Regions from separate parts of the Pseudarthrobacter sp. NIBRBAC000502770 genome, predicted to be linked through region 2. Evidence: predicted binding sites of a transcription regulator. Region 2 holds the regulator's gene; the other holds the start of a gene.
What was found. Region 2 encodes LexA, which represses DNA repair genes until DNA is damaged. Its sites were predicted from a motif close to TCGAACANNTGTTCGA; they were not measured.
Positions count from the first base shown of each region.

Region 1: a site for LexA is predicted at 4,444-4,459, ahead of NIBR502770_RS18775 (LexA family transcriptional regulator). Genes of this name have one in related genera too.

Region 1 is NZ_CP041198.1:3,942,407-3,957,728, forward strand. It holds gene NIBR502770_RS18755 (matrixin family metalloprotease) at 1-541, opposite strand, end outside; gene NIBR502770_RS18760 (ABC transporter substrate-binding protein) at 931-2,109, opposite strand; gene NIBR502770_RS18765 (lmo0937 family membrane protein) at 2,494-2,640, shown strand; gene NIBR502770_RS18770 (Y-family DNA polymerase) at 2,692-3,972, opposite strand; gene NIBR502770_RS18775 (LexA family transcriptional regulator) at 3,999-4,430, opposite strand; gene NIBR502770_RS18780 (HAD family hydrolase) at 4,585-5,403, shown strand; gene NIBR502770_RS18785 (hypothetical protein) at 5,527-5,790, shown strand; gene NIBR502770_RS18790 (glycerophosphodiester phosphodiesterase) at 5,832-6,662, shown strand; gene NIBR502770_RS21705 (DUF6480 family protein) at 6,671-6,787, shown strand; gene NIBR502770_RS18795 (EAL domain-containing protein) at 6,851-7,915, opposite strand; gene NIBR502770_RS18800 (bifunctional diguanylate cyclase/phosphodiesterase) at 8,086-9,636, opposite strand; gene NIBR502770_RS18805 (ATP-binding protein) at 9,657-11,300, opposite strand; gene NIBR502770_RS18810 (class I SAM-dependent methyltransferase) at 11,518-12,294, shown strand; gene NIBR502770_RS18815 (hypothetical protein) at 12,669-13,121, shown strand; gene NIBR502770_RS18820 (SDR family oxidoreductase) at 13,141-13,950, shown strand; gene NIBR502770_RS18825 (glycerate kinase) at 14,028-15,152, shown strand; gene NIBR502770_RS18830 (DUF6766 family protein) at 15,174-15,322, opposite strand, start outside.
Region 2 is NZ_CP041198.1:951,954-967,275, forward strand. It holds gene dapF (diaminopimelate epimerase) at 1-475, shown strand, start outside; gene NIBR502770_RS04700 (class I SAM-dependent methyltransferase) at 447-1,070, opposite strand; gene hflX (GTPase HflX) at 1,507-3,084, shown strand; gene NIBR502770_RS04710 (ATP-dependent DNA helicase) at 3,077-5,134, shown strand; gene lexA (transcriptional repressor LexA) at 5,182-5,916, opposite strand; gene NIBR502770_RS04720 (LysM peptidoglycan-binding domain-containing protein) at 6,274-6,624, shown strand; gene NIBR502770_RS04725 (histidinol-phosphate transaminase) at 6,686-7,804, shown strand; gene hisB (imidazoleglycerol-phosphate dehydratase HisB) at 7,866-8,492, shown strand; gene hisH (imidazole glycerol phosphate synthase subunit HisH) at 8,489-9,247, shown strand; gene NIBR502770_RS21120 (hypothetical protein) at 9,248-9,406, shown strand; partial or broken gene priA (bifunctional 1-(5-phosphoribosyl)-5-((5-phosphoribosylamino)methylideneamino)imidazole-4-carboxamide isomerase/phosphoribosylanthranilate isomerase PriA) at 9,491-10,236, shown strand; gene NIBR502770_RS04745 (SseB family protein) at 10,258-11,142, shown strand; gene NIBR502770_RS04750 (MFS transporter) at 11,201-12,517, shown strand; gene NIBR502770_RS04755 (DUF1844 domain-containing protein) at 12,586-12,972, opposite strand; gene infC (translation initiation factor IF-3) at 13,372-14,355, shown strand; gene rpmI (50S ribosomal protein L35) at 14,472-14,666, shown strand; gene rplT (50S ribosomal protein L20) at 14,785-15,174, shown strand; gene NIBR502770_RS04775 (RNA methyltransferase) at 15,244-15,322, shown strand, end outside.

The sequences.
Region 1 (15,322 bases), 1.4 Mb from region 2:
CGAGGACCAGCGGGTGGCCGGCGACCTCCACGTAGGCGCTCCCGCCGAGGCCGGCCACATTCCCTGCAAGGCCGGGGGTCTCAACAGGCGTCGACCAGGCAATGAGAAGCGGCACCCACCGCTTTCCGTAGCGGTCCGGCTGGAAGGCCGAACGGTCATCCGACGGCGCTTCCGTCGTCGGTCCGTCGTCGACAAACTGGAGCCCCGAGGCCTGGGAGACTGCTGCCACAGCCTCCCGGATCAGGACGTCGCCACCTGGCAGCGCGTTGTCCGGACGGACAACGTAATGAACCGGGCGGCACGGGTCGTAGGCGATGACGGGCTGGGTTGCTCTCGGCGACTCCTGCAGCACAAAGGCCGTGGAGCCTGTGCTTGCCGGCGGCGTGCCCAAGGGCGCCGAAGCGGCTTCGTATCCCGGCGGCGGCATTTTCGCCCCCGGCAAATAGGGGGCCACGACCGGAAGAACCAAGCGGTCGAAGAGCGCCGGTGAAAAGTACAAGCAGACAACCAGGACGATCCCCAGCACGGTCTTGAACTGCATCGACCGTTGTGGCCGCCCTCGCTTCCTCGACCAGGCCCAGGACGTCTTCCGTCGAGGCCGGGGAGGCCCGGCGCGCCATGAAGGAGGTGTTTCCGCCTTGCCGAATGCCTCATCGATGGCCCATTGCGGGATCCGTCCACTGGGGGAACGCCGAACATTGGGTGGGGCAAGTTCGCCAGGGATGTCCGGCCTTGACCTGCTGCTCTTCCCGTAACCATGCATTGGCATCCCCCCGGCTCCCGCGGCCCGCCACGGGCCAACCTCCATAGCCTAGTGGCGTGCTCCCGAGCCTCAGCGCCGGAAATGCACAGGATTTCCGCAGGAATCGATTGCTCCGTGCCTGCCGTTCTGACGGCCCAAAACGGCAGGTACGGAGCAGTCGACGATGCCTATTCCTTGCCGAGCCCGGCGGCGGAGGTCTTCCCGTCCGAGACGCTGTTGAGGGCCCGCAGGTCGAAGATGCCGTTGATGTCCGCCTGCTTGGTGGTTCCGGCAGTCACGCCGTCGGCCAGGAGCTTCTGGTAGGTTCCGGCGAGCGGGTCCACGGTGAACACGATGTTCTTCAGTGAACGGTCGATGACGTCGGCCTTCAGTTCGGCGCCGGCGGCTTCCTTCAGTGCTGCATTGATGACGGTGGCCTTGTCGGAGGCTGAAGCGCTGTTCAGCCAATCGACCGACTTCACATGCCCCTTCAGGAGAGCCTTGACGGTGTCCGGGTGGTCGGCGGCGAACTTCTGGTTCACGATCAGGATGGTGGTGGGGAACTGGCCCGGCTTGCCGGACAGCTTGCCATCCCACAGGTCCTTTTCATCGACCAGGACCTTCGCTCCGGCGGTCAGCACCAGCCGTGAGGCCCATGGTTCAGGCAACCACGCGCCGTCGAGCTTGCCGTCCTGGAACAGCTTCAGAGTCTGGGCGTTCTCGGTGGGGTTGATGGCCACGTCCCCGCTGCCGTCCACGTTGGTCTTGTAGCCCTGGGTGGCAAGCCACGCACGCAGGGCCACGTCCTGCGTCCCGCCGAGCTGCGGCGACGCGAGGGTCTTGCCCAACAGGTCTGCGGCAGAGGTGATTTCCGGCTTGACCACCAGCTGTGCTCCACCGGCGGCGGCGCCGGCGATGATGTTGACGGATTCGCCCTGGCTCTTCACGAAGGAGTTGATGGCCGGGTTCGGCCCGATGTAGGTGGCGTCGATGGCGCCGGCGTTCAGCGCTTCGATGGCGGCGGGTCCGGCGTTGAACACCTGGGTGCTGAGCTTGGTGCTGCCCAGTTCATCGGCGATGAATCCCTTGCTGACCCCCACCAGGGCCGGGGCGTGGGTGACATTGCCAAAGTAGCCAAGCTTCAGCTCGGCCGCCGGGTTGCCTGTGGGCGCCACGTCGGCTGCTGGTGCAGTGCTGCCGTTGTTGACGGCGGACGCGACGGCGGCACCCCCGCCGATCAGGGCCAGGACGGCTGCGGCGATGCCGATTTTCAGGCCGAGCGGGCGTGTGGATCCCGCTGCCTGCCCGGCAACGATGCGGGTTGTACTTTGCTGGTTCTGCGAATTCTTGTCCTGCTGGTCGGCCATGGGAACTCCTCTGCTGGGGCGGATGCTGAGTCGAGATTACGAATGGCCCGGCCGTCCCACAATCAATCCCGTAGTGGGGGTTCACGGGGCGACCCGGATATGTAATACGGCGTCGCGGAGGGTCAAGAAACGTCCCGGAACGTCTTATCCGCCACCCCTCGAATGCGAGGTGCTGAGACACGTTCCCATTTCCATTTGGTATGCCGTTTCCAGTTGGCCCTTCCTGAAATATGGTGATAACCATCACGTCACATGGGCGTGAAGAACAGATGTGGCATGGGGGCCCGGAGCGAAAGGCAGGGGTGGATTCCTTACGCCGGCTTTTGGTGCAGCGCCGGCTTGAACAATCAGCAATTCGAACGAAAAACAATGTAGGAGATTCTCATGTTGCTTTGGATCGCTATTATCATCGCCGTTCTCTGGCTTCTCGGCCTGCTCGCAAATATTGGCGGCGGCCTCATCCACATCCTTTTGGTCATCGCAGTGGTCGTCCTCATCTTCCACTTCATTCAAAACAGGTCCCGGGCCTAGCGCGCGACCAGGTTCCGCCGCCAGCCCCGGCCGGCGGCGGAAAACTGGGCCTCATGCCGCCTTCACTACGGGGAGCTCGTCCCAATGCGTGGTGTACCGGGGCGAGCGCATGCCACGCTTCATGGACCAGTCCAGGCCCGATTTGATTCCCGCATGTCCCAGCCCGATTGAGCCGCGCCCGAAGCGATGGCTCACATGTTCCAGCAGGGGTCCGATGCCGCGCTCCTCGTGCCGGTTCTCGAACGGCTCCAGCGGTGGCTGGTTGCCGGTGGGCCGAAGGTCGGTGAGCATCAGGCCCGCCTTGGCGTACTTCAGCCCTTCCCTGATGTTTGGCAGCAGTGCGTGCGCCGCCCGGGTGAGCAGGAGCGGGTCCGCGGTGGGCATGGGCAGCGGAACGCACACCGACGGATAGGCCTGCTCGTTGTCCCGGAAGGGCGAGGTGGCAGCGAAGGCCGTGAGGACCTTTGCCTGCAGGCCGTGCTTGGACAGCCTGGCGCTGGCCTGCTGCCCGTAAACGCTGAACACCTCCCGGAGCCCGGCGGCTGTCGTTACCGGAGTGGCGAAGGAGCGGGAAAAAATCAGCTGGTCCCGGCCGATGCGCTCTTCCTCCATGGGGATGCAGGGCGTGCCCCGCAGTTCCAGGACGGTGCGCATCAGCACCACCGAGAACTTGTCCCTGATCATGACCGGATCCGCACTGACAAGGTCCTGGACCGTGAAGATTCCCAGCACGTTGAGCCGTCTGGTCAACCGGCCGGCAATGCCCCAGATCTCGTCCACAGGCAACCGGGTCATCAGGAGTTCCCGGACGTCAGCCGGTACCGCCTCCCAGAGGCAGACGCCCCCGAAAGCGGGATTGTTCTTGGCCCATTTGTTGCAGAGCTTGGCCAGGGTCTTGGTGGGGGCGATGCCCACGCAGACCGGCACCCCGACATGCCGCCGCACCGCTTCTTTCATCCGGCGGCCCAGGACCAGGAGGTCGTCTGGGCCGCCCTTCACGCCCAGGAAGGCCTCGTCGATGCTGTATACCTCCAACCATGCCGAATACCTGCCCAGCAGTTCCATGACCCGTGAGCTGATGTCCCCGTACAGCTCGTAATTGCTGGACTTGGCCACCAGGCCCCACTCCTTGGCCCTCGGTGCGAGCTTGAACCACGGTTCGCCGGTGGCGATGCCAAGGGCCTTCGCCTCGGGGGAGCGTGTCACCGCACAGCCGTCGTTGTTGGACAGCACCACCAGGGGTCGGCCTTCCAGCGAGGGGTCGAAGGCGCGCTCGGCGGAGGCGTAGAAGCAGTTGACGTCCACGTGCGCGATCTGCGGCATCTGCCGCATGGGGACTGGTTTAGGCACCGCTCCCCCTAGACATGATGCAGGCACCGGGTGGCCACGCCCCAGATGGTGAGCTCGGACAGTGCGGGTACGCGGATGTCCGGGTACTTTGGGTTCTCCGCCTGCAGCACCACGCCGGTGCCGGTGATGCGCAGGCGTTTGACCGTCAGTTCCCCGTCCAGCACCGCGATCACCACGGACCCGTCCTTGGGTTCAAGAGCGCGGTTGACGATCAGCTCGTCGCCATCGCTGATGCCTGCTCCTTCCATGGAATCCCCGGTCACGCGGACCACGAAGGTGCTGGTGATGTCCTTGATCAGGTGGGCATTCAGGTCGATCCGCCCGTCGAAATAGTCTTGGGCGGGCGACGGAAAACCGGCTGCGACCGCCACTGGCGAGATCAGCACCGAGAACAACGAGGCACCCGCATCTACCACGCGGGGACCGACAATAACGCCCACAACACACCTTTATTCGAAAATATGTTCGATAGTTTCAGTGTAGCCCCGGCGACTGACATCGGGCACCCCGGCGGAGTCGCCTGAACCAGGGGGCGCACCAGCCTGGGGGCCGCCGGCCGGACGACGCCGGCCAATCCCCACGTAGACTTGCAGGATGCGGTTGGTTGCAAGCGATATTGACGGAACGATCCTCGGACACGACGGAAAAATCAGCGACCGCACCGTCCGGGCCTTCCACGCCTGCCGTGACGCCGGCGTCGAACTGGTGTTTGTCACCGGCCGCCCGCCCCGCTGGCTGCACCCGCTCGAAGAGCAGCTGGGCCACACCGGCCGCGTGATCTGCTCCAACGGTGCCGTGGTCTGGGACCTTGAGGCGGACCGCCTGGTCTCCGCGCGCACCCTCGCGATCGACACCGTCATGGAAGCCCGGCGCATCATTAAGGCGCTCCGCCCGGCCGCGCTGTTTGCCGCGGAAACACTCGCCGGCTTCCACCTGGAGCCGGGCTTCATCGAAAACGAATCCAGCGAACTCCTCGCCGAGTTCACCCCCGCCCCGCTGCGGGACACACTCACCGACAAGGACGCCGTGGTCAAATTCCTCGCCATCGTCCGCGAAGGCACCCCGGACGACTTCCTCGCCGAGGTGACACCCGCCGTCGGACACCTGGCCGCCACCACCCACTCCTCACCGGGCGTTGCCATGCTGGAACTGTCCCTGCCGGGCGTTAACAAGGCCGTCACCCTTGCTGAATACGCCGCCGCACTGGGCATCGACGCCGCCGACGTCGTGGCCTTCGGCGACATGCCCAACGACATTGAGATGCTCCGCTGGGCCGGCCACGGCTACGCGATGGCCAGCGGCCATCCGGAGGCCATCCGCGCGGCAGGGCAGCAGGCGCCGCATTTTGACGACGACGGCGTGGCCCAGGTCCTGGAGGCGCGGCTCGCCGCCCTGGGCGTCCAGTTTTCCTGACCCCGCGGTGCGGGCCCGGCACCCCCAACTTCACAGCTCGCGCTCACCTGGCGTTTACCTTCCCGCCGTAGCGTGAAGCGTGGAGAGCAGGCACCCTCCCGCCGGCTCGATAAGGGGGCAACCATGGCAAGAAACGTCAGGCAGCACGCAGCCGACGCGCCGCTGCGCAAAGCAACGCCCGCTCCGCACTGGAAACAGCTGCGCCAGGGAGACCGGGTCCGGGTCCAGTTCGCGCCCGGGTTTGAGGCGGGCGGCGTGGTGGACACCATCACGGCGGACCACACCGCGGTCTGGGTCCACCTGGACGCCGGCCGCGGGCGGACCCTGCTGCACTGCGGCGATGGCGTGGACATCGTTCCCTGCGGCGAGACGGGCTGCCTGGACTGACGGCGGGTTCCACCCGTGAACACTGGAGGTAGGCTCGCAGTGTGAGCCTGCCTTTCTTTGAGCACCCGGACGACGCCGGGCGGCAGCTTCCCATCGGGATGGCACACCGGGGATTCTCGGCTGAGGGCCTGGAAAACTCGATGGCCGCGTTCCGCGCCGGCGTCGAACTCGGTTTCCGGTACCTCGAAACGGACGTGCACACCACCGCGGACGGCGTGCTGCTGCTGTTCCATGACGAAACCCTGGACCGCGTCACCGACGGCAAGGGCAGGGTGGCTGAACTCCCCGCTGCGGACGTGGCCAAGGCCCGGATCAACGGCCGGGAACCCATCCCCACATTCGAGGAACTGGTTTCCCAGCTTCCTGACGCGCGGCTGAACCTGGACGTGAAGGACTGGAGTTCAGTCCGGAGCACTGCTGCCGCGATCGAGCGGCACCAGGTACACCACCGCGTGCTGGTCACAAGTTTCTCGGACCGGCGGCGGCGGGCGGTACTCAAGCTGCTCAGCCAGCCGGTGGCCTCCTCCGCCGGGGTGGCCTCGAATGCCTTGTTCACACTGCTGGGTCCCATACTTCCCCGGCCGGTATTCCACCGGCTGATGCGCAGGGTCCTCCGGGACGTGCACGCCTTGCAGGTGCCCGTCCGCTACGGGCGGGTTCCCGTTGTCACCCCGGGCTTCATCCGGCGCGCGCATGACCTGGACCTGGTGGTGCACGTGTGGACCATCAACGATGCGGGCGAAATGCACCGCCTTCTCCAGCTGGGCGTGGACGGCATTGTGACGGACCGGGCGGACCTGCTCCGCGACGTGCTGCGCGCCCGCGGCCAGTGGCCCACCGGGGATGATGGGCCGCCGGCGTCCGCCGGCTAGGCCCGGTCCTGTTCGGTGGGTGCCTTCTGCTGCCCGGCCTCCATCGCATTTGCGGGGGAGTGCCGCCGGGAGAGACGCCGCCGGCGGAGGGCCAGATGAGCAGGGACCAGGGCCACTCCGAATAAGGCCCGGACCGTCAGTGGGGCGGTGGGCCTAACGCCCGCTGCCCCACCTGCCCTGAAGTGGTTTCAGGAAGACTCAGCGCGCCGGGGAACGGCCCGTGGTTCCGACTGGCCCGCCAGCTGGCGCTCCAGTCCGTCCACGTCGAGGCGCGTATTCCAGCTGGCCCAGTCCTTTGGCCGCACCGACGGCCGGCCCAGCAGGTACCCCTGCCCGGCACTGATGCCCAGCTCGGTGAGGACCTTGAGCTCACCCACGGTTTCGATGCCCTCGGCCACCAGGATGATGCCGATCTGGTCCGTGAAGTCCACCAGGCAGGCAGCCAGTGCCCGCTGCAGTCCGTCCTTGTCGACGTCGCCGATCACGTTCCGGCCCACCTTGAGGAAGTCGGGCTTCAGGTGGATCATGCGGCTCAGCGCGCCAGCTCCCGTGTGGGTGTCATCGACCGCGATGCGCAGCCCTTTTTCCCGCAGCGGATTGATGGCGGACAGGAACTGCAGGTACTCCTCTTCCGGAATGTCCTCGGTCAGTTCCAGGACCACCCGGTGGATGGGAAGATCGATGTGGTCGAACAGTTCCGGCAGCCGCGGATCCATGCAGGACGTGGGCGAAATGTTGAGGGACACGTACAGGTTCCCGGGCAGGTCCCGCGCGGCCGCCGCTGCGGATCCCAGGGCCGAGAACTCCAGGTTGGCACCCAGGCCCACGGCGGCGGCCTCGGCAAACCACAATTCGGCGGCCGCGCCGTCATCGCTGACGAACCGGGAGAGCGCTTCGGCGCCCACCACCGCTTTTCCTGCCAGCCCGTAGATCGGCTGGAATGCGGTCATCAGCATCTGGTTTTCGAGCAGCGCGCTGATCCGGGAGGTACTGCGGATCGCGTCAAGCTGTTCCGCGAAATGAGGCGGAAGCGCCGGCGGCGTGAGGCGCATCTCCCTTGCAGTATCCAGGGTTTCCACCATGTTGGCGTCGCTGCGCCGGGTCTCGAGGAGATACTCCAGCAGGGCCCGCTCGGGCACGCCGGGATTCTCATCGAGGCTGTTGCTCAGCCGCTGCCGGACCGCGGCTCCCGCAGGATCCGTATCCGCCAGCACGGCGGCGATAATTCCCCATGCCTGTACCCGAACCGACATTAGCAACGCCCCCAGTTGACGAAGTAATGACCCGATGGCCCAAAAATTTTCAAATGTCCAAACGCCTTATAAAAGAACGGTGCTGCCAACCTGATTTTCGAGGCGGCGAAAAAGCAGACACCGCACGCTGATCGTATAACGGCGGCCGGAAAAGCGCAGTAGTTTTTGCGTTACTGGTTAGCGCTTTCCTGCTGGTCAGCCAGCAGTTCCGGAATCTGTTCCGGGGGAACGGGGCGGCTGAAGTAGTAACCCTGGGCGCTGCGGCAGCCCAGGCCGCGCAGTATCTCGGCCTGGTCCGCCGTTTCCACGCCCTCCCACACAGCTTCGAGCCCGCATGCCCGCACCAGTTGCAGGACGGCCGCCACCAGGGCGGGCTGGTTGGGATCGCTCTCGAGCCCGGTGATCAGCGACCGGTCCACCTTGACCCGGTCCACCGGCAGCCGGCGAAGGTAGCTGATGGAAGAGTAGCCGGTCCCGAAGTCGTCGATTTCGATGCCCACGCCCAGGCCGCGGAGCCCTCCCAGCGAATACCGGTCCAGCTCATTGCCTTTGACGATTGCCACTTCGGTCAGCTCCAGGACAACCTGTTCGGGCCTGACGCCGGTCTCCTTGAGGGTGTTGCGCACGTCCTCGATGAACTGAAGGCTCTGCAGGTCGGTGGCGGAGATGTTGATGCGAACGGAGAACCTGCTGTCCACCAGGGAGGCATCAATCCAGGCCCGCAGCTGCCTGACGGCGGCCTTGAGGACCCAGAGGCCCAGTTCCGAGATCAGGCCTGCCTCCTCGGCGAGGGGGATGAATTCGTCCGGCATGATGAAGCCCCGGGTGGGGTGGTTCCACCGGACCAGCGCCTCCACGCCCTCGATCCGGCCGGTGCCAAGCTCCACCACAGGCTGGTAGTGGAGCGTCAGGGCATCGTTCTTGATGGCGGCGCGCAGGTCATCCACCAGCTGGCTGCGGAGCCTGCGCATCAGCAGCAGCGCCGGCTCGAACCGGTGCAGCTTGTTTTGGCCTTCGGCTTTGGAGGCGTACATGGCGACGTCCGCCTCCATCAGCATGTCCTCCGGGCTTTGGCCCTCGCTGCCGACGCTGAGGCCGATGCTGGCACCGCAGCGCACGCTCCGGCCGGGGAGCTCAATGGGATCGTTCAGGGACGCCAGGATGCGGTGCGCCACGATGGCTGCCTGGTCTGCCGACGCCGACGGCATGACAATGGCGAATTCGTCACCGCCCAGGCGGGCGACGACGTCGGACGCCCGCACCGCGTTCCGCAGCCTTTCGCCCACGGTCATCAGGACCTGGTCGCCGGCGGTGTGCCCCAGGCTGTCGTTGATGGACTTGAACGCGTCCAAGTCCATCAGCAGGATGGCCGGCCCCTCCTGCACGCGCTCGGCGTCCGCCGTGGCCGGAGCTTCCAGTGCGGTGCGGAGGGACTCAAGGAGGGCAGACCTGTTGGCCAGCCCGGTCAGCGGGTCCTGCATGGCCATCTTCTGCATCTCGAGGTGCGCCTCGTGCAGGAGCTGGGTCCGGACCTGGACCCGCTGCTCGAGTTCCTCGTAGATGACCTGCAGGTCCTCGGCCAGCAGGTTGGTGCCCATGATGATCGCATCGAGTTCGTCCCGGGCCGGTGAGACCTCTATCCGGGACGTGAGGTCGCCTGAGGCAAGCTTGACGATGCCTTCGAGCAGCTGGGAGAGCCGGGGGTCGTCATTGGCAAACATGGCCAGTCCTCCTTTGACGCCTAATTGGCCTGGGCGCGGTCAGTGCCGAGGGGGAGGCTGACGGTGACGGTGGTCCCGATGCCCAGCGTGGAGGCGACGTCGATCCGGCCGCCGTGGCGGTCCACGATGTCCTTGGAGATTGCAAGGCCCAGCCCTGTTCCAGGGATGGCGCCGTTCATCGCGTTCGAAGCCCGGTAGAACCTGGTGAACACATGGTCGATTTCGTCACCCGAGATGCCTATGCCGGTATCGGCAATCCGCACGGTGGCCCACTTGGAGCCGTCCGCCGCGGCGAGGGATTCGCTGCCCACCTCGATCCGGCCGCCGCTGGGCGTGAATTTGATGGCATTCGACACGAGGTTGGTGAATACCTGCTGCAGCTGCACCTCGTCGGCCAGGATCTCCGGGTCCTCCGGAACCGGGTCCACGTCGATGGTGACGTTCTGGAGTGTCGCCAGCGGCCGGAGCGCCGCGGCCACCAGGTCCAGGGTGCGTCCCAGGCGCACCGGCGCCAGGTGCATTTCGGTGGTGTCCAGGCCGCCGCGGGAGACGCTGAGCATGTCCTCGATGAGTGTCCGGAGCCGTTCGGTGTTGCGGACCACGATGTCCAGCATTTGGTGGACTTCCCTGGACACCGGGTGCTCGGTGCTCTCCTGGATCATGTCCAGGTACGCCATGATCGAGGTCAGCGGGGTGCGCAGCTCGTGGTTCACCGTGGCCAGGAAATCCGTCTTCGCTTTGTCGAGGTCCCGCAGCTGCTTGACCACCTGCTGCTGGCTGCTGATCAGGTGGCTTTGGATGAGCCCGTAGGCGGCGTTGCCGGCCACGTGCTGGATCAGCCCCAGCTCGGCGCTGGACCAGGTCCGGGGCCGGTCCATCATGGCGATCCAGATGATGCCCAGGGAAGAGTTGCCTTCTCCGATGGGCACCGCCAGCGTGGAGGCTGCTCCGGCGATGGCCCGGGCGGGCTTTTCCGTGGCACGGGACTCGGGTTCCGTTCCATCCGCGGAGAGTGTTTCTGCGCCGGCCCACAGGGCATCTGCCGCGGCCCGCGCCTCGTCCTCGCCGGGAAGTGCGCCCTCGGGCAGCTCCACCAGTCCCTGCCTGTGCCATTTGGCAGTGATTACCGGGACGCGGGGGTCCTCGAAGGTGGAAAGGACCACATGGTCGGCCTTGAAGGTCCGGCCGAAGCCGGAGATCACGTGGTTGGCGATCTCCTGGGGATCGTTGGTGGCGCGTACTGCGGCAGAAACCTCGCGCAGCTGCTCGCGGAGGCCCTCGGCCACCTGCCGGGAGGAACGCCGCCGGGTGACCTGCTCGATGAGGACGGAGGCGCGGTGCACCAGCTCTTTGGGCTCCGGCGGTTTGGTGATGCAGTCGTGGATGCCGGCCCGGGTGGCCGCCGCGATCTCCTGCGGATTGTCCAGATCCACCATGACCAGGACGGGCGCCGCGGACTGGACAGAGGCCAGGAGCGCATCGGCCACGACGACGGAGGGCTGGCCCGCGTCCAGCAGGGCGGCCAGGCCGGCGGCGTCGGAGGCCTCCAGGACGCCGTACCCGGCATCACGCAGCGCCTGGGCATTGCGGGCCAGCCGGCGGGCGTTGGGATCAGCGACAACGGCGGTACGGGCCAGGTGCACGCCACTCGGCACAGCCGTCACAGTGATCCCTTCCTCCCAGTTGAGTACATTCTAGGGGGACGCGGGCCGCGCCGGTCCAGAGCGCGAGGCCCCGGCGTTGCACGCCGCATACCGTGCCGCGTCGGGAAAGGCGCGCCGTAATGTGGCTGAAGCAACGCCGGCTCCCGGGCAGGGAACATATATTTGAGCCGTGTCCTCCCCAACGAAGTCGCCGCGGTCCGTCCTGCAGAAGTACCTGATGATCCCCAAGCTGGTCAGGTTGTCCAGGGGCGCGCCGAAGGACAGGCATAAAGCGTGGGACGCATATTGGGCACGCATCACGGCCACCGGACCGGGCGGGGAGGTCCTGTGGGATTCGGGGAGCGACCACGAGTTCCTGGGCTACAAGGACAGTCTCCTGCAGTACCTGGACCCCGCCCTTCCCGTTGTGGACACCGGCTGCGGCCATGGCAGCTTTACCCGTGCGCTGGCGGAGGTCTTTCCGCGCGTGGTGGGGGTGGATGTCTCCCCGCACGCCGTTGCCAGGGCCCGGGCGGAGTCCGCCGGACACTGCAACACGGCCTTTGAAGCACGCGACATGACGGCGGAAGGGGCCGGGGCGGCCCTGGCGGAGTCCATCAACGCGGGCGGTGACGGCGCCAACGCCTTCATCCGCGGCGTCCTGCACGTCCTGGCCCCGGCCCATCAGGTGGCCCTCGTCGAGAACCTCCGGCTCCTGGCGGGCCGCCGCGGCACCGTCTTCATGGCGGAGACCAACTTCCAGGGGAACCCGGTGGAGTATGTGTCCCACCTTGGGGCAACCACCCGGGGCATCCCGGCGCCGCTGGAACTGGCCATCCGGGGACTGCCCATGCCAGGGCACTTTGGTCCCGAAGAGCGGGAACGTGCGTTCCCGGCGTCGGCCTGGGAACTCCTGGAAGACGGCCATACGGCGATCGAAACCAACCCCGTGACCGGCGTACCCGGCCAGGACCGGGTGCCGGGGTACTACGCAGTGGTCCGCCCCCGCCGGTAGCCCGGCCACCCACGTCCCCGGGCCGTCGGGTACGGAAATGCCGCAATGCCCGCAGCCGGCACGAAAAGATCCCTCCCCTCCCCTTGACAGGGACGCGAACCGGAGGCTTGCTGGTAAGTAGACTTACTAGTTGTCCGGGGGAAAGGATGGCCACGCCGGCTGGGAGGAATGGTTGGACACCTTCGGCTCCCGGAACTGAATTGAATTTCATCAACCAGGAACAGCGCAGCGACGGCGCCCCTCCAACTTCTTCCGGGCTGGAAGACCCCAGCCGGAAAAGCGCCCGAGCCGCAACCGCGCCCCAGCGTTCTGGCGGCGCCGGACACCCCCCGGCGCCCCGGCCGGCCGCCAGCGCAAGACCCACAGGAACGATCATGAGCAACCTCATCCCATCCGGAGACCTTCGCCGGATGCTGCTGCCTCCCACCTACGGGCGGCACGTCACGTCAGCCACCGAATTCACCATCCTGTCCGTGGAAGTCTGGGCCTCGGGCCTGGTGGTAAACATCCACCTTCCCTCAGGGGACTCGCCGGAACCCCGGCTGATGCTCCAGGACCACTTCGGTACCAAATACGCGCTGCAGGACTCCGCCACGGTTGGCACGCGCAACCTGCAGGTTTTCGCGCCCTCCGTGCCGCCCGGCACCAGGAGCCTGACCATCAGGGCGGCTGACGACGCCGACAGCCGGCCCGTGGTGACCTTCGCGGTGCCCCTCATGGCCGTGCGGGAAGAACGGCCGGACCTGGCGCCCCCACCCCGGGAGGCCGAAGCCTCCACCGACGGTGACGACGAGTCCTACCAGCCCGACCTCCGCCGCCCTGCCTGACCCACCGAAAGGCCCCGCCATGCCGGATACCAGCAACTTCACACCCACCACCGCAATCGTCACCGCTTCCGACTCTGGCATCGGCAAGGCCACAGCCGTGGCGCTGGCCCGGGCCGGGATGGACGTGGGCGTCACCTGGCATACGGACAAGGCGGGTGCCGAGGAAACCGCCGAGGAAATCCGCGGCCTGGGGCGCAAGGCCGTGGTGCGGCAACTGGACACGAGGGAATTCCGTGCCGCGGCGGCCGTCGTTGATGATCTCGCCGGGGAACTGGGGGGCCTGGACGTCTTCGTGAACAACGCGGGCACGGGTGCGAACACCAGGTTCCTGGACATGGGAATCGACGAGTGGATGCGGATCCTGGACACGAACCTCAACGGGGCCTTTGCCTGCCTGCAGTCCGCCGCGCGCCGAATGGTCACGGCAGGAAAGGGAGGGCGGCTGGTGGCCGTGTCCAGCGTCCATGAGTTCCAGCCCCGCGTTGGCTCCTCCGCCTACGACGCGTCCAAGCATGGCCTGGGCGGCCTCATGAAGACCCTGGCCCTGGAGCTGGGGCAGTATGGCATTACTGCCAACACGGTGGCCCCGGGCGAGATCGCCACCCCCATGACGGGGCAGGAGGACCAGGATCCGACGACGACGGAGCGCCCGGGGGTGCCACTCGGCCGGCCGGGCCACGCGAGGGAGATCGCCGACGTCATCGCCTTCCTCGCCTCGCCGGCCTCAAGCTATGTAACGGGTGCTGCCTGGGTGGTCGATGGCGGAATGCTGCAGATGGGTCCGCAGGCGGGTTCGCACCTCAGGGGCAACGAATGGCGTGAGGGGTAGGCGGCCCCGGCACACTGGAAGTCCGCATCCTGAATCAGGCAAGCGCTTTCCCAGCGCTTGCTGGCATGATGGAGCGCATGCGCATTCTCATTGCTCCGGATAAGTTCAAGGGGTCCCTGACGGCAGCCGAGGCGGCCGCATTTATCGCCGAGGGAGCTCTCCGGGTGTACCCGGACGCCGTCGCCACCCAGTTCCCCATTGCCGACGGCGGCGAGGGCACCCTGGAGGCTGCGGTGGCGGCTGGCTACGAGGAGCGGCTGAACGCCGTGGTGGGCCCCATCCTCGCTCCGCTCGGGGCTGCGTGGGCCATCCATAAGGGCGGTGACGGCACGGTCACCGCCGTGATCGAGACCGCCCAGGCATCCGGCTTGGCGGACATGGAACCAACCCCGGCGAATGCGTTGCGTGCCCACAGCTACGGTTGCGGACAGCTCATTGCCGCGGCCCTCGACGCCGGTGCCACCGAGATCGTCCTGGGCCTGGGCGGATCCGCCATGACGGACGGCGGCAGCGGCGCCCTCCGCGCCCTGGGCCTGAAACCCCTGGACGCGGCCGGCAATGTGGTGCCCCTGGGCGGCGGTTCGCTGGGCGACGTCGCAACCCTGGACACGACGGGACTGGACCCGCGCCTGACCGCCACCACCTTTCGCATCGCCGTCGACGTCCGCAATCCGCTGTACGGGCCGTCCGGGGCTGCGCACGTCTTCGCCCCGCAAAAGGGTGCGGACCAGGATGCAGTGGAAATGCTCGACGCCGGGCTGCGCAACTGGGCGTCGGTGCTGCGCGAAGCTACGGGCCGGGACGTGAACGTCCCCGGCGCGGGCGCCGCCGGCGGCTTCCCGGCGTCGTTCCTTGCCTTCACTGATGCCTCGCTGGAAGGCGGTTTTGCGCTGGTGGCCGGGCTGACCGGCCTGGCCGGCCAGTTGGACCAGGCGGACCTGGTGATTACCGGCGAGGGGTCCATGGACTCCCAGTCCCTGACCGGCAAGGCGCCGATCGCGCTCGCGGACGCGGCCCGGGAGCGTGGCATTCCCGTCATTGTGGTGGCCGGCAGGATCCTGGTGACGTTCGAGGACCTGGCCGGGCACGGAGTGGTCGCCGCGGCGCAGTTGCTGGACGTGGCATCCAGCCCCGAAGACGCCGTGGCAAACGCCGGCAAGTACCTGGCCTGGGCAACAAGCCAGGTGCTCGAGGGCGCCTGACCGGCGGCGTGGAGGGGCGCCTCAGGCGCCGGTTTCAGAATTTGGTTCGGCAACCGGCTTTGATTCCGGGGACCCTCTTTCCCGGAGGTACACCGACGCCCCCACCAGGACCCCGACGGCCAGGAACTCGCTTTGCCAGTTCTGGAAGGATTCGAACCAGAACCGGCTGG
Region 2 (15,322 bases):
CGGGGAGGCAAGCGCCAAAGCCATGGATTCCCTGGTCACCGCCGACGGGCTTGAAGTTGCCCGGCCGGCCCTCTCCGTGAGCATGGGCAACCCGCATACGGTGGTGGCCCTCGCCGAACTCTCTGAGCTCACGGGCACCCGGCTCTTCACCGCTCCCAAGGTCGATCCCGTTCCTGCAAACGGGACCAACGTGGAATTCGTGGTCCCGGCAGAACCGTTGGTCCATGACGGTGTGGGCTCTGTGACCATGCGGGTGCACGAGCGCGGCGTGGGGGAGACCCAGTCCTGCGGGACCGGTGCCTGCGCTGCCGCCGTCGCCATCCGGCACTGGGCCGGGGCGGAGGCGCCGGACGCCTGGCGGGTCCACGTTCCCGGCGGAGTGGTGGGCGTGAAGTTCTTTGCCGCCCCCGGCGGCCACGAGCACGTGGAGCTCAGCGGCCCTGCCGTCATTGTGGCGAGTGGGACGCTTTCGTGACCTTCAGGATCCGGAAGGACTTTGACGTGGACTCCCGGGTTACGGTGAAGGAGCCGTCCAGTTCGGCCGCCAGCCAGCGCTGAAGCGAATCCGAGCCCAGGTTCTTCTGCACCACCAGCCATGCCGTGCCGCCGTCCGCCAGGCGCGGAAGCCACAGCTTCAGCAGGGCGTGCAGTTCGTCCTTGCCGATCCTGATGGGCGGGTTGGACCAGATGGTGTCGAAGCGGACCTCCGGATCTACGGCCGCGGGTGTGCTGGCGACCACGTTGGCCAGTCCCAGGGCGGCTGCGTTCTCATTGGTCAGGGTGATGCAGCGTTCGTTGACGTCCACGGCATACACCTTGGAACCGGGGGCCAGCAGCGCCATGGTGAGCGCCACGGGTCCCCAGCCGCACCCGATGTCCAGGAGGTTGCCTTGGGGATGCGGCGCAGGAACGCCGGCCAGGAGCACTGCGGTGCCTTTGTCGATACCGTCGGGGCTGAAGATCCCCGGGGAGGTCTGGAGCTGCCGCGTCCCACCGGCCAATTCCACTGTCAGGGGCTTCCTGGTGAAGGGGCCGGCAGGGGACGTGCTGAAATAGTGTGCGGACTCCATAACTGGCCAGAGTAGTTCCCCCTGCAGCGTAATGGGAAACCGGCCTGAGGGCCCTCTGCTACGCTGGAGGGCATGTTCCTGATCTTCGAGTAGCTGGTACGGGCGCGCCCGTCCCGCAGGCTGTCCTCCAGCGGCAGTCCGTCCCGCAGCGACGCAGGTTTCCATACCTTCCGCTTTTGCGCACCGGCCAGACCATGCCGTCTGGCCCGGCCGCCGGACACAACTCGAAAGTCAGCCCACTGCTGCACTTCCCGCCTTGGTCCGGCCTTTCCAGCCCTGCCGCCGATCTGACGCGGCATTCGAGCCCCGGCATCGCAGCCGGCGGCGCAACAACCAGGAGAAACGCATGACCGCAGGCCGTCAGCCCAGCGCGAATACATTCCAACTTCGAGCCAATCAGCACTATTCTGGAACTGCCGAATCTTCAAAGGAGACCATGACCAGCCAGCCCAATACCGGTTCCGATCCAGCCGCCCAGGACATGAGTCCGCAGGAGATCCAGGCTGTCATCGACCGGATCCTCGCCAAGGACGTTCCCGCCAAAAATGCCGGCACGTCCGGCGGTGAAGGCGGCAGCGGTAAAGCCGTCCTTGGCAAGGCCCAAGCCATTTCCCGGCTCGACGAAGAACATTCAACGTACGACGGCGACCAGCAGGACCTCGAGGAACGCCGCGCCCTGCGCCGCAGGGCGGGTCTGTCCACCGAGCTTGAGGACGTCACCGAAGTTGAATACCGGCAGCTGCGCCTCGAACGCGTGGTCCTGGCCGGGCTTTGGTCAGAGGGAACGCTCGCCGACGCCGAAAACTCACTGCGGGAGCTGGCCGCCCTGGCCGAGACTGCGGGCTCGGAAGTCCTCGACGGTCTGGTGCAGCGCCGCGACAAGCCGGACCCCGGGACGTTCCTGGGTTCCGGCAAGGCGCAGGAACTCAAGGACATCGTCATGGCCACCGGCGCGGACACCGTAGTGGTGGACGCCGAACTGGCTCCTTCCCAGCGCCGTGGCCTTGAAGACATCGTCAAGGTCAAGGTCATCGACCGAACAGCCCTGATCCTGGACATCTTCGCCCAGCACGCCAAGAGCCGCGAAGGCAAGGCGCAGGTGGAGCTGGCGCAGCTGGAATACCTGCTTCCCCGCCTGCGCGGCTGGGGTGAGTCGATGTCCCGCCAGGCCGGCGGCCAGGTGGGCGGCGCCGCCGCCGGCATGGGCTCCCGTGGTCCAGGTGAGACCAAGATCGAACTCGACCGGCGCCGGATCCGTACCCGGATGGCCAAGCTGCGGCGCGAAATCGCCGCCATGAAGCCGGCACGGGAGACCAAACGGGCCAACCGGCGTCGTAATGAAGTGCCCTCCGTGGCAATCGCCGGCTACACCAACGCCGGCAAGTCCTCGCTGCTCAACCGGCTCACCGACGCAGGGGTCCTCGTGGAGAATGCCCTCTTCGCCACCCTTGATCCCACTGTCCGCAAGGCCGAAACCGCTGACGGCCTGGGGTACACGCTGGCGGACACCGTCGGGTTCGTCCGTTCACTGCCCACCCAGCTGGTGGAAGCCTTCCGCTCCACCCTCGAGGAGGTGGCGGACTCGGACCTGATCCTGCATGTGGTGGACGTGTCGCACCCCGACCCGGAAGGGCAGATCGCCGCGGTCCGGAAGGTCTTCAGCGAAGTCGACGCCCGCAAGGTGCCTGAAATCATCGTCCTGAACAAGGCCGATGCGGCGGACCCCTTTGTGGTGGAGCGGCTGAAGCAGCGCGAGCCACGGCACGTGGTGGTCTCGGCCAGGACCGGGGAAGGCATCCCGGAATTGCTGAAGGCCATCAGCGAGTCCATTCCCCGGCCATCGGTCAAGATGGAGCTGCTCATCCCGTACGAGCGCGGGGACCTGATCAGCAAGCTCCATGAGTCCGACGCCGAGATCCTCAGCCTGGACCACCTCGAGGCCGGTACCAGGGCTGCGGTGATGGTCCGGGAGGGCCTCGCGTCCGAACTGGAACAATTCGTCGTCAATGACTGACCTCGCAGCCGGCGAAGCTGCGCAGACGGCGGGCGAGCAGTTCGTTATCGAACTGCTCGACCGCGCCGTCGCCGGCATGGGCGGACAAAGCCGCACCGGACAACACGAAATGGCCCGCCAGGTGGCCAGGGCCATCGAAACCGGCAACCACCTGTTGGTCCAGGCAGGTACCGGCACCGGCAAATCGCTGGCCTACCTGATACCGCTGATCGCCCACGCCCTGGAAAGCAACAAGCCTGCGCTGGTCTCCACGGCGACCCTGGCGCTCCAGACCCAGATTGTCGGCAGGGACCTGCCCCGGCTCCTGAAGAACATCACCCCGGCGCTGGACCGGCCGGTCAAGGTTGCACTGGTCAAGGGCAGGTCCAACTATGTGTGCCGCCACAAGCTTGAAGGCGGGTTCCCTTCCGAGGAACCGTCGGAAGGGCAGCTGTTTTCCCTGGGGGAGGACACCAGCGTTCCGCATTTCGCCGCCTCCGTGGGCGGACCATCGTCACAGCTGGGCAAGGAAGTGGTGCGGCTCCGCGAATGGGCGGAGAAGACGGCCACCGGCGACCGCGACGAGCTGCTGCCTGGAGTGACCGACCGTGCATGGCGGCAGGTTTCCGTCACCTCAATGGAATGCCTCGGCGCCCAAAAATGCCCGATGGCCGCTGAATGCTTCAGCGAGCTCGCCCGGCAGGATGCCGCCGAGGCTGACGTGGTGGTGACCAACCACGCCATGCTGGCCGTCAGCGCGTTCGAAGGACTGGCAGTCCTGCCCGAATACGACGTCGTGGTGGTGGACGAAGCGCACGAGCTGCAGGACCGGGTGACGGGAGCCGTCTCCGGGCAGCTGTCCGTGGCCATGGTCCACGCGGCCGCTTCCGGCGCACGGAAACACACCGCCATCACCGTTGACGCCCTGAACGCCGCAGCTGCCAACCTGGAAATGGCCCTCGCGGGCGCGCCCAACGGACTTCTCCCCAACGGACTGAACGATGAACAGCTTGACTGCGTGGACCAGCTGCGTGAAGCGTGCAGGGCTGCGTTGTCCGATTCCAAAGGGGACAGCAATACCACGGCCGACGGCGGGCGGCAGCTGGCGCGTTCCCGGCTGATGCTCATCCTGGAACTGTGCGAGCGGCTGATCGCTGCCCGGGAAAACCGGGAAGTGGTGTGGTTCTCCCGCGCCAGCACCTTCGATCCCGACCAAGGCTATTCGCAGCCCGATGACAGCGCGCCGGTCCTGATCAACATTGCGCCGCTGTCCGTCGCCGGCAGGCTGCGGGAGGGGCTCTTCGCCGGCCACACCGTGGTGCTGACCTCTGCCACCCTGGCGATCGGTTCCGCCTTCGAACCGGCCGCAGGAGGCCTGGGCCTGATCGGTGACGGAGCGCCCAGCTGGACGGGCGTGGATGTTGGCTCGCCCTTCGACTACCCCAAACAGGGCATCCTTTACGTTGCCGGCCACCTGCCCAAGCCCGGCCGAGGTGTTTCACCGGAAGCCCTGGCCGAACTCGAAGCGCTCATCAAGGCCTCCAACGGGGGAGCGCTTTGCCTGTTCTCCTCGCGGCGGGCGGCCGGGGAAGCCGCCGATGCCCTCCGCCCGAAGCTCGACATGACTGTCCTCTGCCAGGGCGAGTCGACCATGACCGCCCTGGTCAAACAATTCGCGGACGAACCGGACACCTGCCTCTTCGGAACCATGTCCCTGTGGCAGGGTGTGGACGTTCCCGGTGGATCCTGCCGGCTGGTAGTGATTGACCGCATCCCGTTCCCGCGGCCGGACGACCCCCTCATGACGGCGCGTTCGCGTGCCGTGGCGCAGGCCGGCGGGAACGGTTTCATGTCTGTTTCGGCAACCCACGCTGCCATCCGGCTTGCCCAGGGGGCCGGCCGCCTGATCAGGTCAACCGGGGACAAAGGAGTGGTGGCAGTCCTGGACTCGCGGCTGGCCACCGAGCGCTATGCGGGATTCCTGCGCGGCGCCCTCCCGCCGTTCTGGGCCACCACTGACCGCGCCAAAGCGCTGGCAGCCCTCACCAGGCTGGGCGCCGACGCGTCCTGAGAACGGCCGGATAGCGCCTGCACGGATGCCGGGCAGGCGTGCGCAGGCTAGAGCGAACGCAGGACTGAGACGACCTTGCCCATGATGGTGGCATGGTCGCCCAGGATCGGTTCGTACTGGGTGTTCTGCGGCAGCAGCCAGGTGTGGCCGTCGCGCTGGCGGAAGGTCTTGACCGTCGCCTCGTCATCCAGCAGTGCAGCGACGATGTCCCCGTTGGCAGCGTCAGCCTGGCGCCGCACCACCACCCAGTCACCATCGCAAATGGCGGCATCCACCATCGAATCGCCGGCCACCTTCAGCATGAAAAGTTCGCCCTGGCCAACCAGCTGGCGGGGCAGCGGCATGACATCTTCGACGAGCTGTTCGGCAAGGATGGGGCCGCCGGCGGCAATCCGGCCCACCAGCGGAACCATGGCCGTATCCAGAGCAGTAGGCAGCTCCGTGACGGTGGCGCTGTCCCCTGCGGCTTGGGGCGCACGGGACGTGCCCGCACTCTTTCCCCCGCCGTCCAGCGTCAGCGGCATCAACACTTCCATGGCACGGGGCCGCTTGGGGTCGCGCCGAAGATAGCCCAGCTTTTCCAGCTGCGAGAGCTGATGGGTCACGCTTGACAGGCTCGCAAGGCCGACCGTGTCGCCGATTTCCCGCATGGACGGCGGATACCCGTTCTCGTTAACGGAGCGCTGGATGGTCTCGAGGATCTTCTTCTGCCGGGGAGTCAGCCCCTTGGTGGTCCTCTTGGATTGCGGGGCGGTCCTGCCCCCGGCGGCTGCTGCTGCCATATTCGCCATTGCCTTTCGCTTGCCGCCGGAACTTCCGCCGGGCGCTGTTTCCGCCGTGCCGGTGGAAGGACTCCCACTGTCATTGTCAGACCCTGCTGGTCAACTTCAGGAGTGGTTGTTCTTGGTTCCAAAACTAGGCCAGCCATAGTGCTTTTTCAAACATTTGTTCTAGCGAGTCTCGACAATGTTCGTTGATAGGTGCTAAAACTTAACCAGCAAAGTTCGAATATGTGTTCTAACCAGCAGATGCCTCCTTCGAATACCCGGCCGGAAGATGTGCCCGGCGGCGGTTTGGAACGGCAAGGGCGTTGCGGGCGGACACCCGGGCAGCACGGCAAGTCCAGGAGGGCTTAGTTCATGTCAGCTTTAACTCTTCACCAGGTTTCACCATCGCCTGCACCGCTGCGGCTCACCCGCCGGGGGAGGATCGTCCTGATTGGGGTCCCGCTTGTAGTCCTCGCTGTTCTCCTGCTGTCACTCGCCGGGTTCTTCCATTCCCCGGCCAAGGCCTCGGATTCGGTTGCGGACCTCGCGGTGACACCCACCGTTACCGTGACGGTGCAGCCCGGACAGTCGTTGTGGGCCATTGCCGGTACCGTCGCGCCGGGCCGGGACGCCCGCGACGTCGTGGCGGACATTGTCCAGCTCAACAACCTTGACGCCGGCACCGTCCTTCCAGGCCAGCAGCTGTTCGTTCCCACCCACTGAGGGGGAAGCCGCGGGAACCGTCACATTTTCCGGTAGTTGCCGCGGCAACTAAACTGTTCAGGTGAACCAGCAGCTAGAACGTCTGAACCGGCTTCCCCTCCGCAGCAACCTTCGCGGACTGACTCCCTATGGGGCTCCCCAGCTGAACGTCCCCATCCTGCTGAACGTCAACGAAAACACCCATGGGGTTCCTGCCGATGTGCGGGCCGCCATCAGCGCCGCCGTTACGGAAGCCGCCGCAGGCCTCAACCGCTACCCGGACCGCGAGTTCACCGCGCTCCGGAAGGCCCTGGCGGAATATCTCGGGCATGGGCTCGACGAAACCAACCTGTGGGCAGCCAACGGCTCCAACGAGGTCCTGCAACAGATCCTCCAGGCCTTCGGCGGCCCAGGGCGCACGGCCCTTGGCTTCCCGCCGACGTACTCCATGTACCCGTTGCTGGCCAGCGGAACGGACACGCAGTACATCACGGGGGAACGCGCGGAAGGCTATGACCTCAGCGCAGAGTCCGCGGCCCGCCAGGTCAAGGAACTCCAGCCCAACATCGTGTTCCTCTGCTCACCCAACAATCCCACCGGGACCGGGCTTGGGCTGGACGTCGTGGAAGCCGTCTATGACGCCGGCGCGGACAGCCAGGCCATCGTGATCGTCGACGAGGCGTACCACGAGTTCGCACACGACGGAACGCCGAGCGCACTGACACTCCTGCCCGGCCGTGAACGTCTGATCGTCTCCCGCACGATGAGCAAGGCCTTCGCCCTGGCGGGGGCACGGCTCGGTTACATGGCCGCAGCCCCCGAGGTCGCCGATGCCCTGCGTCTGGTGCGCCTGCCGTACCACCTCTCCGCCATCACCCAGGCCACCGCCCTGGCGGCCCTCGAACACCGCGAAGCGCTGATGGCCGACGTCGAGGACATCAAGAAGCAGAGGGACCGCATCGTGGCCGAGCTGACCAGGATGGGACTCAAGCCCGCAGCATCGGACTCCAACTACGTTTTCTTCGGCGGCCTGGAAAACCCGCACCAGGTCTGGCAGGAGCTCCTTGACGCCGGCGTGCTCATCCGCGATGTGGGCATCCCGGGCCACCTCCGCGTCACGGCGGGCACTGAGGCGGAAACCACAGCCTTCCTGACCTCCCTGGAACGCATCCTTGCCGGCCACGCCGCGCTTCACGCCTAGACTTGATACGGCGGCGCTGGACGCCTTGAACCACTTCTTCTCGCACAAAGGATCCTTCACCATGAGTTCAACCGGATCGAATACGGCTGCAGCCCGGACCGCCCGCATGGAGCGTGCCACCAGCGAGTCCTCGGTACTCGTGGAGATCAACCTGGACGGTACCGGAGTCTCGGACATCGACACCTCGGTGCCGTTCTACGACCACATGCTGACGGCCCTGTGCAAGCACTCCCTGATCGATATGACGGTCAAGGCCACCGGGGACACCCACATAGACGTCCACCACACCGTTGAGGATGTCGCCATCACCTTCGGTGAAGTCCTGCGGACGGCCCTCGGCAACAAAGCGGGCATCCGCCGGTTTGGCGAGGCCACGGTGCCGCTGGACGAGGCCCTCGCCAACGCGGTGGTGGACGTTTCCGGCCGCCCCTACCTGGTGCACGGCGGTGAGCCCGCCGGCCAGGAATACCACCTCATTGGCGGCCACTTCACCGGGTCCCTGACCCGCCATGTCTTTGAGGCCATCACGCTGCACGCCGGAATTTGCCTCCACATGAACGTGCTGGCCGGCCGGGACCCCCACCACATCGTCGAGGCCCAGTTCAAAGCCTTTGCGCGCGCGCTCCGCGCCGCCGTCGAACCGGATCCCCGGGTTGAGGGCATCCCCTCCACCAAGGGTGCCCTGTGAGCGGCCCGGAACTGAAGGACGGGGCCATCATCGACCCCTCGGCGTCCCGCAGGCTGCCGTCGCCTGAGGGCAAGCCCACCGTCACGGTGCTGGACTACGGTTCCGGGAACGTCAGGTCCGCGGTGCGTGCCCTGGAACGCGCCGGCGCGGAAGTGATCCTGAGCGCCAAACCGGAGGACGTCCTGAACGCGGACGGCCTGGTGGTGCCCGGCGTCGGCGCATTCGAAACCGTGATGCGCGAACTCAAGGCCGTGGACGGCATCCGGCTCATCGGCCGGCGCGTGGCCGGCGGGCGCCCGGTACTTGGCATTTGCGTGGGCCTGCAGGTCCTGTTCGAAGCCGGCGTCGAACACGGCACTGAAGCCCAGGGCATCGGTGAATGGCCCGGAAAGGTGGAGGCCCTCCCGGCGGAGGTCGTACCCCACATGGGCTGGAACACCGTCAAGGTCCCCGAAGGCTCGAAGCTCTTTGCCGGCGTCGAAAACGAACGGTTCTACTTCGTGCACTCCTACGGCGTGCAGGAATGGAACTTCGACGTCATCCAGCCGCGGATGGCACCGCCACTGGTGACCTGGTCCGAGCACGGCGGCCCGTTCATCGCGGCCGTGGAAAACGGCCCGCTCTGCGCAACCCAGTTCCACCCCGAAAAATCCGGCGATGCCGGCGCGCGGCTCCTGCGCAACTGGGTGGAGGGCCTGCGCAGGCCGGCCGGCGCCGATTCCGGCGGCCCTGCCAGCGCCGGCAGTGGCGCCTAGATGTGGTCCGTACTCCTGATGGGCCTCGCCGGCCTGCTGATTGGCGGCGGCATCTCGTTCCGGCAGCAGGCCAGGCCCCTGTGGCTCCAGGTGTCGTTCTACGCCCTGGCTGCCATGTCACTGGTTGCCGCCTACCTGCTCACGCTGCCGGGCAATTGACAGTCCGGGGGCGGCACGGAGCATAAACGGTTGCCGGCCGCCCCCGCTTTAGTCCCAACCGAAGAACCAACACCGAGGATGAGTATGACCACCGCACATGACCTGCCGGTACTTGAACTCCTGCCAGCCGTCGACGTTGTCAACGGCCAGGCCGTCCGGCTGGTCCAGGGCGAGGCGGGCAGCGAAACCAGCTACGGCACCCCCTCGAAGCCGCGTTGAACTGGCAGCAGCAGGGTGCTGAATGGGTCCACCTGGTTGACCTTGACGCTGCTTTCGGGCGCGGTTCCAACGCCGACCTGCTCCGCGAGGTGGTGGGCCGGCTGGACATCAAGGTAGAGCTCTCGGGCGGCCTCCGCGACGATGAGACCCTGGAGGCAGCGCTCGACCTGGGTGTCGCCCGGGTCAACCTGGGGACCGCAGCACTGGAGAACCCTGACTGGACCGCGCGGGCCATCGAGCGCTTCGGCGACAAGATCGCCGTCGGACTGGACGTCCGGGGCACCACCCTGGCCGGCCGTGGCTGGACGAAGGAAGGCGGGGACCTGTGGGACGTCCTGGGCCGCCTGGAGGAGGCCGGCTGCGCCCGCTACGTGGTCACCGATGTGACCAAGGACGGCACCCTGCAGGGCCCGAACGTTGAACTCCTGCGCCAGATGGTGGAGAAGACCGGTAAGCCCGTGGTGGCGTCCGGCGGCATTTCCAGTTTGGACGACCTCAAAGTCCTCCGCTCGCTGGTCCCCTTGGGCGTCGAAGGCGCCATTGTGGGCAAGGCACTCTACGCCGGCGCCTTCACGCTGCCCGAAGCCCTCGACGTCGCCGGCCGCCGGTAGGCGCGGGGAAGCAGCCCGGCCATGCCCAGCTCCGAAGAACCGGTAAGCCCTCCCGCCCGCCAACTCCCCGGCCATATTGCGGCGGCCCTGGCCGGCGCCGGTGGTGCCACGGATTCCGCGGGCCAGCCATGGGCCGGCCGCAGCCTGGCTGGAGATGATGCGAAGATCCACAACTTCGAGGACGACGACGGAACGGCCGACGCCGGCTACCTCACCGCAATTGCCGCGCTCCGGGAGGGGCGGGGCGACGAGGCGGACGTCGTTGCCGCGCTGGCCACGGCCCGCGTGTTCATTCCCATCGTGGCCCAGCTCGCCGAAGAGGCCGGGACAGCGCACGGGCTGCACGCGGACAAGCAGGCGGACATGGCGCTGGTGACGCTGAAGGCCGCCGACGGCAGGACCGCGCTGCCGGCGTTCACTTCTGCGGCCGCACTGGCCGCATGGCATCCCGACGCCCGGCCGGTAGCGGTCTATGCCGCCCGGGCGGCCCTCTCTGCGGTCGCCGAAGGGGCAGAACTCCTGGTCCTGGATCCGGGTGCGGATGTAACCTTCGTGGTGCGCCGCCCCGGTGTCTGGGCCCTCGCCAAGCAGCATGCCTGGACTCCCTCCTACAGTGACCGGGCCCTCGCCGCCGAAATGGGCAACGCTGCCGCCGGCTTCGCGGCCGTCCGCGGCGTCGAACTGTTGCCCGGCAGGGGAGTCGTCGCCAGGGCCGCCGACGGGTCCCTGCTCCCTGGTGGCGGTACCGGGCCGGAACTGCAGGTGGTGCTGTACCTCGAGGACGGCCTGGACGCGGCCGGTGTCCAGGATCTGGTAGCCGGCCTGCAGGCCGAGTGGTCCCGGAATGTATTGTTTGGGGAGCGCGTCGATTCCCTGGAAATCAAACTGAGGCGCGCTCCCGACTAGCCGCCAGCCGGATGGGTGATCCCCAAGGGGCTGCGGCGCATCCTGAAGGACCGCTTTCGTGAATTTCGCTCTCTACCGGGAGTTGCTTGCCGTCCGGCCCATCCGCCGGCTGCTGCTGGTGGGCATGGTTGCCCGGATCCCGCACTCAGCCGCCGGTGTTCTGCTCACCCTGCACATCGTCCTTACCCTGGGCCAGGGCTATGCCGCCGCCGGTGCCGCCGCGGCTGTCATGACCATCGGCATTGCGTTGGGTGCGCCATGGCGTGGCAGGCGCGTGGACACGGCGGGGCTCCGGACCGCGCTCATCCCATCGGTGATCTCGGAGACGGTGATCTGGTCGGTGGTGCCGCACGTGTCCTACCAGTGGCTCCTTCCGCTGGTCTTCGTCGGCGGCCTGCTCACGCTCCCCATCTTCAGCGTGGTCCGGCAATCCCTGGGCGTCCTGGCGGAGGGCGAGCAGCGCCGCACCGCGTTTGCCCTCGACGCCATCACTACGGAGGTGGTCTTCATGATCGGCCCGGCGGCCGGCGCCGTGGTGGCCACCAGCGGCTTCACCACCGCAGGGCTAACGGTGGTGGGCGTTTCAACATCGCTGGCCGGCCTGTTCCTTATGTGGTTCAACCCGCCCACCCGCAGCGAAGGACTGAGCCTGGAGTGCGCGGCGGATGAGCAGCATGCCGCCGAGGCCGCGGTGGTGTCCACGGCCCCGGGGCATGTGCAGGAAGCCGCCGCGGAACTGGCGCCCGCCGGGGCGGCCACCAGCGCCGCGCAGGGCCTCAGGGGAAGACTGGCGGGCGGCTTTTCCTGGTTCACCGCAACAGTCGCGGCCCTCTTCGCCGTTGCCGCGGGCGCCGGAATGGTCCTCAGCGGCACCGACGTCGGCATTGTGGCCGCGCTGGAAATCGACGGCCACCAGAGCGAGATCGGGATCGTCTTCGTCTTCTGGTGCGCGGCTTCGGTGGTGGGCGGTTTGGTCTACGGGGCCATGCACCGGCCCATTCCGCCGATCTTCCTGCTGCTCGGCATGGCCGCGCTGACCCTGCCCATGGCCTTCGCCCACGACACCTGGACGCTTGCCTTTGTCTCCGTCCTGCCAGGGCTGCTGTGCGCCCCTGTGCTGTCCGCGGCCTCCGAAAAGGTCGCGGAGCTGGTCCCGGAGGAGCGGCGGGGGGAGGCAATGGGCTGGTACGGCTCCGCGTTGACCGCCGGAGTTGCGTTCGGTTCGCCGCTGGCCGGGGTCTTCATCGACGTCATGGGCCCTTCCGGCGGTTTCGTCTCCGTCGGAGCCGCCGGCGTGGTGCTCTGCGTCGTCGGGCTCGCGCTTCAGCAGCGGCGCCGCAGGCCGGCCCCTGGGTCTCCCGGCCAGCCGCTTTAAAATGCGACGGCGGGACGGCCCGCAAAGGGGGCGTCCCGCCGTCGGACGGTGCTTGGGGGAGTTGGGCTTTAGTTGACTGCCCCGGTGTACTTTTCGCCCGGACCCTTGCCCGGTGCATCCGGAATCAGCGACTCTTCGCGGAAGGCCAACTGCAGGGACCGCAGGCCGTCGCGCAAGGGTCCGGCGTGCTGGGACCCGATTTCCGGGGCGGCCGCGGTCACGAGGCCGGCCAGTGCGGTGATCAGCTTCCGGGCCTCGTCGAGGTCCTTGAGTTCGGCTGCGTTGTCCTCTTCGGCCAGGCCAAGCTTCACCGCTGCGGCGCTCATCAGGTGCACGGCCGCCGTGGTGATGACCTCGATGGCGGGAACTTCGGAGATGTCGCGGATCTGTTGTGAGACGTCTGCGCCTGCGTCGCCGGGCTCGAAGACGTATGAATTACTGTCTGGGGTGCTCATACTGGTAAGCTTGACACAGACCGACTGGATGTAGTTATTTCAGGGATTGTCCTAAACGATCAGGTTCCCAGCAGCGCTTCGCGGCGTTGACGGGAATTTTTTCTGTAGAATGGCATCCAGTTTGCAAGCGGAGTTCTCTCCCACCCGCGTCAGCCGTTGTCCCGCCCGTTCCTTTGGAACCCGCAGGGACGCAAGGTTGCCGGGTACCTGGTTGGGCATGGGCCGGCATTTGCCGGGACTGTGCACGTGCAGCCCTTAGCGGGTTGCCGGTCCAACCTCTTTGAGGCCTTCGATTGCTCCGGCAATTGGGGGCCTTCTTCATTTGCCGGACTCAACAACAAACACAGGAGCTTTAACATTAGCGAGCCAAGAATCAATGAGCGTATCCGCGTCCCCGAGGTGCGGCTGGTCGGCCCTGCAGGTGAACAGGTAGGAATCGTCCGTATTGAGGATGCCCTGCGCCTGGCTGCCGAGTCCGACCTTGATCTCGTTGAAGTTGCACCTCAGGCGAAGCCTCCGGTGTGCAAGCTGATGGACTTCGGCAAGTACAAGTACGAGGCCGCGGTCAAGGCACGTGAGGCCCGGAAGAACCAGACGAACACCGTTCTGAAGGAAATCCGCTTCCGCCTGAAGATCGACACCCACGATTACGAGACCAAGCGCGGCCACGCCCTGCGCTTCCTCGGTGCCGGGGACAAGGTCAAGGCCATGATCCAGTTCCGTGGCCGTGAGCAGCAGCGTCCGGAGATGGGCATCCGCCTGCTCCAGCGCTTCGCGGACGACGTCGCCGAAGTCGGCGTGGTGGAGTCCAGCCCCCGCATCGACGGCCGCAACATGGTCATGGTGGTTGGCCCGCTGAAGAACAAGGCTGAGGCCAAGGCGGAGGCACGCCGGGCAACCCAGCGCGCCGAGGCCAAGGCCCAGAACGAAGCCAAGGCTGCAGGACGCGTTGACACCTCCGGCCAGGACCAGACCCCCATGACGCAGTCACTGGCGGACCTCCTGCCGGAAGGCTTCACCGTGTCCACCGAGCCGGAGGCACCTGCCGCCGACAACGCTCCGGCCGAAGCGCCTGCTGCCGCTCCTGAGCAGGACGCTCCGAAGCAGGAAGCGCCCAAGGCCCAGGCTCCGAAGCAGGAGGCCCCCAAGGCTCCGGCTCCGAAGCAGGAAGCGCCGAAGGCTGCTGCACCCAAGGCTGCTGCACCGAAGGCCGCCGCGCCGGCGCCCAAGCCTGCAGCTGCCGCCAAGCCGGAAGCGGCTGCGCCGAAGCCGGCCGGTGTGCCTGCGCCGCCCAAGCCGGTGGCCAGGCCTGCTGCACCGAAGCCTGCTGCACGTCCTGCCCCCAAGGCAGTGCCGAAGCCGGCCGGTAAGAAGACCAACTAGTTCACAGCTGCCGGGCCTGTTCCGGCAGTCAGCAACCAGCATGCTGCCCGCGGGGGTGGCTGCGCGATAGAACTGCCGGCCCCCGGGCCCGCAGAAACGTAAGGAGATCGGTTCCCATGCCGAAGATGAAGACCCACAGTGGTGCTAAGAAGCGCTTCAAGCTGACCGGCAGCGGCAAGCTGCGCCGCCAGCAGGCCAACCGCCGCCACTACCTGGAGCACAAGTCCAGCCGCCTGACCCGCCGCCTTGCCGGCGACAAGATCGTCTTCAAGGGCGACGCCAAGGTCATCCGGAAGATGCTCGGCATCTAGTTTCCAAGTTTATTGATGGGCCGCCCGCCGGTGGTCCGTCACCTGCCAAACAGCCTTCTCAGGCCGCCGGGACACCGGCAACAGATGCTTGGGATCAGATTTTCGAAGGAGTACGCACGTGGCACGTGTGAAGAGGGCGGTCAACGCCCATAAGAAGCGCCGGGTTGTTCTTGAACGGGCGAAGGGTTACCGCGGACAGCGTTCGCGCCTGTACCGCAAGGCCAAAGAGCAGCTGCTGCACTCGTTTGTGTACAGCTACGGTGACCGCAAGAAGAAGAAGGGCGACTTCCGCCGCCTGTGGATCCAGCGCATCAACGCTGCGTCCCGCGCCAATGGCCTCACCTACAACCGCCTCATCCAGGGCCTGAAGGCCGCCGAGGTTGAGGTTGACCGCCGCATGCTGGCCGAGCTTGCCGTCTCCGACGCCAACGCTTTCGCCGCACTGGTCCAGGTGGCCAAGGACTCCCTGCCGGCAGACACCTCCGCCAAGAAGGTTGCCGCAGCCTAGCAGCCGCTGCCGCCCCTCGCCTGAGGGGCCAGTTCAGGAACTGGAAGCGTCAGCTACTACAGTTCTTGTATGAACGAATCCGGGCGCCCGCAAGATCTTCCACTGTCCAACCCCCGAGCCGATCGGGTCAGGGACGTGGCAAAGCTTG